Collimonas fungivorans: one gene and its partner. The protein of the gene in region 1 interacts with the protein of each later gene in a pairwise test. Links are inferred from orthologs where the notes say so. Each region holds a gene or a part of one and is shown on either strand. Other genes may lie near its edges. The genes, in order: bioB and CFter6_RS23050.

What was found.
Region 2: the proteins of bioB (region 1) and CFter6_RS23050 interact in binary tests that used the Escherichia coli proteins (3 or more experiments, as listed by UniProt). The link is inferred for Collimonas fungivorans from one-to-one orthologs.

Annotation. Positions count from the first base shown.
Region 1 is NZ_CP013232.1:5,374,018-5,377,207, reverse strand. What follows is about bases 266-3,137. They hold bioB (biotin synthase BioB), read left to right. Parts: upstream 266-1,114; coding sequence 1,115-2,161; downstream 2,162-3,137. Other genes in these bases: CFter6_RS27010 (acetyl/propionyl/methylcrotonyl-CoA carboxylase subunit alpha), read left to right, coding at 2,184-3,137; bioD (dethiobiotin synthase), read left to right, coding at 336-1,082; bioA (adenosylmethionine--8-amino-7-oxononanoate transaminase), read left to right, coding at 266-343. In the rest of the region: more of bioA, read left to right, coding at 1-265; more of CFter6_RS27010, read left to right, coding at 3,138-3,190. UniProt on the Escherichia coli protein: Catalyzes the conversion of dethiobiotin (DTB) to biotin by the insertion of a sulfur atom into dethiobiotin via a radical-based mechanism.
Region 2 is NZ_CP013232.1:5,246,957-5,250,163, reverse strand. Bases 92-2,980 are described here. They hold CFter6_RS23050 (class II glutamine amidotransferase), read left to right. Parts: upstream 92-1,090; coding sequence 1,091-1,870; downstream 1,871-2,980. Other genes in these bases: pyrE (orotate phosphoribosyltransferase), read left to right, coding at 2,861-2,980; CFter6_RS23045 (exodeoxyribonuclease III), read right to left, coding at 1,872-2,639; CFter6_RS23055 (BMP family ABC transporter substrate-binding protein), read right to left, coding at 92-840. Outside these bases: more of CFter6_RS23055, read right to left, coding at 1-91; more of pyrE, read left to right, coding at 2,981-3,207.

The DNA of each region.
Region 1 (3,190 bases):
GGCGACGCTGGCGATTTTCGAGGAAGACGACGTCATCAACGCCAACCGCGAGCGCGCCCAACGCATCACGGCAGCGCTGGCGCCCTTGGCGCAGCATCCGCAAGTGCGCCATTTCCGCCAGCGCGGCATGATCTGGGCTTTTGATGCGGTGATCGACAACAAGGCCCTGGCCGCGACTTTCTCGCGCCGTTTTTTCACCAGCGCGATAGAGCATGAACTGCTGCTGCGGCCGATAGGCAAGACGGTGTATCTGATGCCGCCGTATATCCTGGACGACCAGGAAATCGATTTGCTGGCAGCCCGCACCGCCGCCGTTTTCGAAAGCGTGATCGGCCATGAGTAAGGTAATCGCCAATACACCAAAGGCTGCCTGGTTCATCGCCGGCACCGACACCGAAATCGGCAAGACGCTGATCGCTGGCGCTCTGCTGCACGGGCTGACAAAAACGGGCGTGCGCAGCGCCGGCATGAAACCGGTTGCCGCCGGCGCAGAACTGCGCGACGGCGCCTGGCACAACGACGATGCCGATGTCTTGGCAGCGGAAGCCAGCGTGCCGTTGCCGCAGGAACTGACCACGCCGTTCCTGTTGCGCCAGGCTACCGCGCCGCATATCGCCGCAGAGCAGGAACAGCGGACGATAGAACTGGCGCATATCCTTTCCTGTTATCAGCAGATCGCAGCGCTGGCCGATGCCGTGGTAGTCGAAGGCGTCGGCGGCTTCCGCGTGCCGCTCAACGATACCCACGATACCGCCGACCTGGCGCAGCAGCTCGGCTTGCCGGTGGTGCTGGTGGTGGGTTTGCGGCTGGGCTGCATCAGCCACGCGTTGTTGACGGCAGAAGCGATTGCCGCACGCGGCTTGCGCCTGGCCGGCTGGGTCGCCAATACGGTCGACGCCGCCATGCTTAACGCCGACGCCAATATCGCGGCACTCAAAAGCCGCATCGATGCCCCATTTCTAGGTCATGTGCCGCGCATGGACGAGCTGCCCGCCAGGGCGCTGGTCGAAGCTGCGGCCAGCCATCTGGATTTTTCACGTTTGCCGGATTGGCCGAGGCCATCCGCAGCCAACCTTATTTAACCGTATTCCCTCAACACAAAGGAAGTCAGATCATGTCATCGCAACCAATTACATTCCAGCCAGCCGCCAAACCTATGGTGCTGCCAGCCGACGCCAAATGGCCGGTGCAAACCGTGCTCGACCTGTTCAACCTGCCGTTCAACGAACTGATGTTCAAGGCGCAGCAAGTCCACCGCGAAAACTTCGATCCTAACGAAGTCGAACTGGCGACCCTGCTGTCGATCAAGACCGGCGGCTGCCCGGAAGATTGCGGCTACTGCCCGCAGGCAGCGCGTTACGACACCGGCGTCGCCGCACAAAAGATCCTGCCGCTGGACACCGTGCTGGAAGCGGCGCGCCAAGCCAAGGCGCACGGCGCCACCCGTTTCTGCATGGGCGCCGCATGGCGCGAACCGAAGGACCGCGACCTGGAAAAGGTCGAAGAAATGGTGCGCGAAGTCAAGGCGCTCGGCCTGGAAACCTGCGCAACGCTGGGCATGCTGGGCGAAGGCCAGGCTGAACGCCTGAAAGGCGCCGGCCTCGACTACTACAACCACAACCTCGATACTGCGCCGGAAATCTACGGCGACATCATCACTACCCGCGATTACCAGAACCGCCTCGATACGCTCGACAGCGTGCGCGGCGCCGGCATCAAGGTCTGCTGCGGCGGCATCGTCGGCATGGGCGAATCGCGCCTGCAGCGCGCCGGCCTGGTGGCGCAGCTGGCGAACCTGGAGCCGTATCCTGAATCGGTGCCGGTGAATAACCTGGTGCAGGTCGAAGGCACGCCGCTGCACGGCATCGACCCGATCGACCTGTTCGAATTCGTGCGTACCGTGGCGGTGGCCCGCATCACCATGCCGAAAGCGCGGGTGCGTTTGTCCGCCGGCCGCCGGCAGATGGGCGAGGCGATCCAGTCGCTGTGTTTCCTGGCCGGCGCCAATTCGATTTTCTATGGCGACAAGCTGCTTACCACCGGCAATCCGGAAGTGGAAGAAGACCGCGCCTTGCTGGAAAAACTCGGCATGCACTCGCGTTCATCGGCATTCGATGCGCGTTGCGAAGTCACCGCCGACAGCAACACCCAGCCACAATAAAACCAACAAAGGGGGAGACCGCATGTTTACCAAGATACTGATTGCCAATCGCGGCGAGATCGCCTGCCGCGTGGCAGCCACCGCGCGCCGCATGGGCATCAAGACCGTGGCCGTGTATTCGGATGCCGATGCCGGCGCCAAGCACGTCGCTGTATGCGACGAGGCGGTGCTGATCGGACCGGCCGCAGCCAAGGAAAGTTATCTGCGCGCCGACAAGATCATCGAGGTAGCCTTGGCTACCGGCGCCCAGGCAGTTCATCCCGGCTACGGTTTCCTGTCCGAAAATGCGCAGTTTGCCCAGGCCTGCGCCAAGGCTGGACTGGTGTTCATCGGTCCGCCGGCCAGTGCGATTTCGGCGATGGGTTCGAAGTCTGCCGCCAAGGAGCTGATGGAAAAAGCCCAGGTGCCGCTGGTGCCCGGTTATCACGGCGCAACCCAGGATGCCGATTTCCTGCAGCAGCAGGCCGACAAGATCACTTATCCGGTGCTGCTCAAGGCCAGCGCCGGCGGCGGCGGCAAGGGCATGCGCATCGTTGAGCAAAGCGCCGATTTCAAGGCTGCGCTGGCTTCCTGCAAACGCGAAGCCATCAACAGCTTCGGCGACGACAAGGTGCTGGTGGAGCGTTACCTGACCCGTCCGCGCCACATCGAGATCCAGGTGTTTGCCGATACCCAGGGCGATTGCGTCTACCTGTTCGAACGCGATTGCTCGGTGCAGCGCCGCCATCAGAAAGTGCTGGAAGAAGCGCCGGCGCCAGGCATGACGCCAGAACGCCGGCGCGCCATGGGTGAAGCTGCGGTAGCGGCCGCCAAGGCGGTAGGCTATGTCGGCGCCGGCACGGTGGAGTTCATTGCCAACCAGGACGGTTCTTTCTATTTCATGGAAATGAACACCCGCCTGCAGGTGGAGCACCCGGTGACGGAAATGATTACCGGCCTCGACTTGGTCGAATGGCAGTTGCGGGTAGCGTCAGGCGAACCATTGCCGCTCAAGCAGGAGCAACTGCAACTCAGCGGCCATGCGCTGGA
Region 2 (3,207 bases), 130 kb from region 1 along the record:
GACATTGTCGAGCACCCGCCCGGGCGCCTGTATGCACTGGTTGACGCCGCTGCCGATAGCCTTGGCGCGCGATTGCGGCGTCAGCGCCTTGAACACGCCGGAGTTGCTGCCGGCAGCAGCGGCCCAGATAACGTCGACGCCGTCGCCCAGCATGGTTTTGGTCAGCGCTTCGGCGCGCGACGGGTCGTTGAACGGCTGCGGGCCTTCCACCCACAGCGGTTCATGCACCGTAATCGCCGGCTTGGCGGCGCGTGCGCCGTTGGCGAAGGCGATGCTGTTCTTTTGGCGCAAGGCGGTATTGCTGGCGCCGATCAGTCCGATCTTGCCGCTGCCCGAGGCCAGCGCCGCCTGCATGCCGGCCAGGTAGCTGGCTTCGCTTTCCCGGAAAGTGATGCAAGTGATATTGCTGGCGGCGCTGTCGATGCAATGCTCCAGGATCAGGAAGCGGACTTGCGGCGCCAGGCGCGCAACCTTGTCCAGTATTTCCTTGAATTCGATGCCCATCACCACCACGATCGCGGCCCCCTGCTGGACCGCGTTGTCCAGCTGCTGCTGGCGGCCGGCGCGGGTCGGCTGGCTTTCCAGAGTGCTGGCTTGCAGCCGGTACAGCTTGGCGGCGTTGCTGACGCCGCTGCTGCCTTGCTGCAGCAGTACGTCGTCGTTGTTCGGCACCGGCCGCACGTAAATGATCTTGGGCAGCTCGGCGGCGCTGCTGATGACGCTCACGCTGGCCAGCAGCAGCGCCAGCGGCAGCAATAGCAGCCACCAGCGGATGCGGCATTCCTGTTCAGGCATGGCGGAACCTGCGTCGGCGCAGGACGGGCGGGGGATCGGCGGCATTGTCTCTTCCTCTTTATAAGGCGCCGGATCTGATGCCGGCGCTCGTTTGCCCGTACATATTGCTGGCAAAGCGGGCGCGGGCCATTTGATGCAGGCTATACAAGGTATAGCGCCGGCCTGATATCGGCACAACAAGCGCCACCATATAGCGCCACCATATTTAACTTTTGATTACAGCGGCTGCGTGATACCGTTGCCAGGAGACAGATAGAATCTGTATTTAGCGGCTTATCTCACCTGGTTCAGGAATATGTGTCAGTTACTTGGAATGAATTGCAATGTGCCGACCGACATTGTGTTCAGTTTTACCGGCTTCGCCACGCGCGGCGGCCAGACCGATCACCATAGCGACGGCTGGGGCATCGCTTTCTTCGAAGGCAGCGGCGTGCGCCATTTTGTCGATTACCAGGCGGCGATCGCCTCGCCGGTGGCGGAGCTGATCCGGCGTTGTCCGATCAAGTCGAAAAACGTCATCGCCCATATCCGCAAAGCTACCCAGGGCCAGGTTGCCTTGCAGAATTGCCATCCGTTTGTGCGTGAACTGTGGGGCCGCTACTGGGTGTTCGCCCATAACGGCGACCTCAAGGAATTTGCGCCGCTGCTGGATGGCCCATACCGGCCGGTCGGCAATACCGACAGCGAACTGGCTTTCTGCTACCTGCTGCAGCAGCTGCGGCGCCGTTTCGGCGATACGCCGCCGGCGCAGGCTGAGCTGACGCTGGCCTTGCGCGAACTGACGCAGCAGATCGCCGCCCACGGCACCTTCAACGTGATGCTGTCGGACGGCTCGGCCCTGTACACCCATTGTTCCACCAAGCTGTACTACATCGTGCGCCAGTTTCCGTTTGCCGAAGCCCACCTGTCGGACGAAGACGTCAGCGTCGATTTCTCGCAGGTGACGACGCCGCAAGACCGGGTGGCGGTGATTGTCACTGAACCGCTCACCACCAACGAGGTGTGGACCAAGTTCGGCGAGGGCGAGCTGATCGTCTTTGTCGACGGCCAGCCGGTCCAAGGTCAAGCAGGGTAGATCAGGAGTAGTCGATTGTCAGCGGCGCATGGTCGGAGAAACGCTCGTCCTTGTAGATGGCGACGGCATGCGCATTGGCGGCGATGCCGGGCGTCGAGATGTGGTAATCGATGCGCCATCCCACGTTCTTGGCCCAGGCCTGGCCGCGGTTGCTCCACCAGGTGTACTGCTCATCGCGCTGGTCGACCTGGCGGAACACGTCGACCAGGCCGACTTGCTCAAACAGGTGGGTGAGCCAGGCACGTTCTTCCGGCAGGAAGCCTGAATTTTTCTTGTTGCCCTTCCAGTTCTTCAGGTCGCGTTCCTGGTGCGCGATATTCCAGTCGCCGCAAATCACGACTTCGCGGCCGCTTTCCCTGAGCTGCTGCAGGTGCGGCAGGAAGGCTTCCATGAAGCGGAACTTGGCGATCTGCCGTTCTTCGCTGGAGGAGCCGGACGGGCAGTAAAGCGAGATCACCGTCAGGTCGCCGAAATCGCATTCCACATAGCGCCCTTCGGCGTCGAATTCAGGGTTGCCGAAGCCAATCCGCACGGCATTCGGCTTGCGTTTACTATACAGGCCGACGCCCGAATAACCTTTCTTTTCGGCGTAATGGAAATGGCCGGTGTAACCTTCCGGCGCCAGGAATTCCGGCGTCATGTCGGCGGCTTGCGCCTTCAGTTCCTGGACACAGACGAAATCGGCTGACTGTTTGGCCATCCATTCAAAAAAGCCTTTTCTGGCCGCTGAGCGGATGCCGTTGAGATTGGCGGAAATGATTCTTGGCATGTTTGGTCGATAAAAAGGTATAAGAGGATGCCTAAGGATAACCGAAGGTCCGCCATCGTGCGCGAGGCAGGGTTCATGGTTAAAAACCCGTTGCGAGCAGGCATGGTGTTTGCACTTACTGCTGTGGAAGGGATGAACTCCATTTAAAATGGCGGTCTGGTGTCGCTAATGTGCTGTAAACAGCGACAAAATTTGTCAGCCTCAACCGTCTGGAGTGCATTTTGAACAATTTACGTCAACAATTTATAGAATTTGCGGTCAAGGCTGGAGTGTTGAAATTCGGCGAGTTTGTGACCAAGGCAGGGCGCACTTCACCGTATTTCTTCAATGCGGGCATGTTCAACGAGGGCGCTGCGCTGGGTCAGCTGGCACAGTTTTATGCGCGCACCCTGATCGACTCGGGTTTGCAGTTTGACATGTTGTTCGGGCCAGCCTACAAGGGCATCACGTTGGCCTCGGCGACTGCGGTGGCGCTGGCGGCGCAAGGACGTAATGTGCAGTTCGCCTATAACCGCAAGGAAGCCAAGGATCACGGCGAAGGCGGCAATATCGTCGGCGGCCCGCTGAA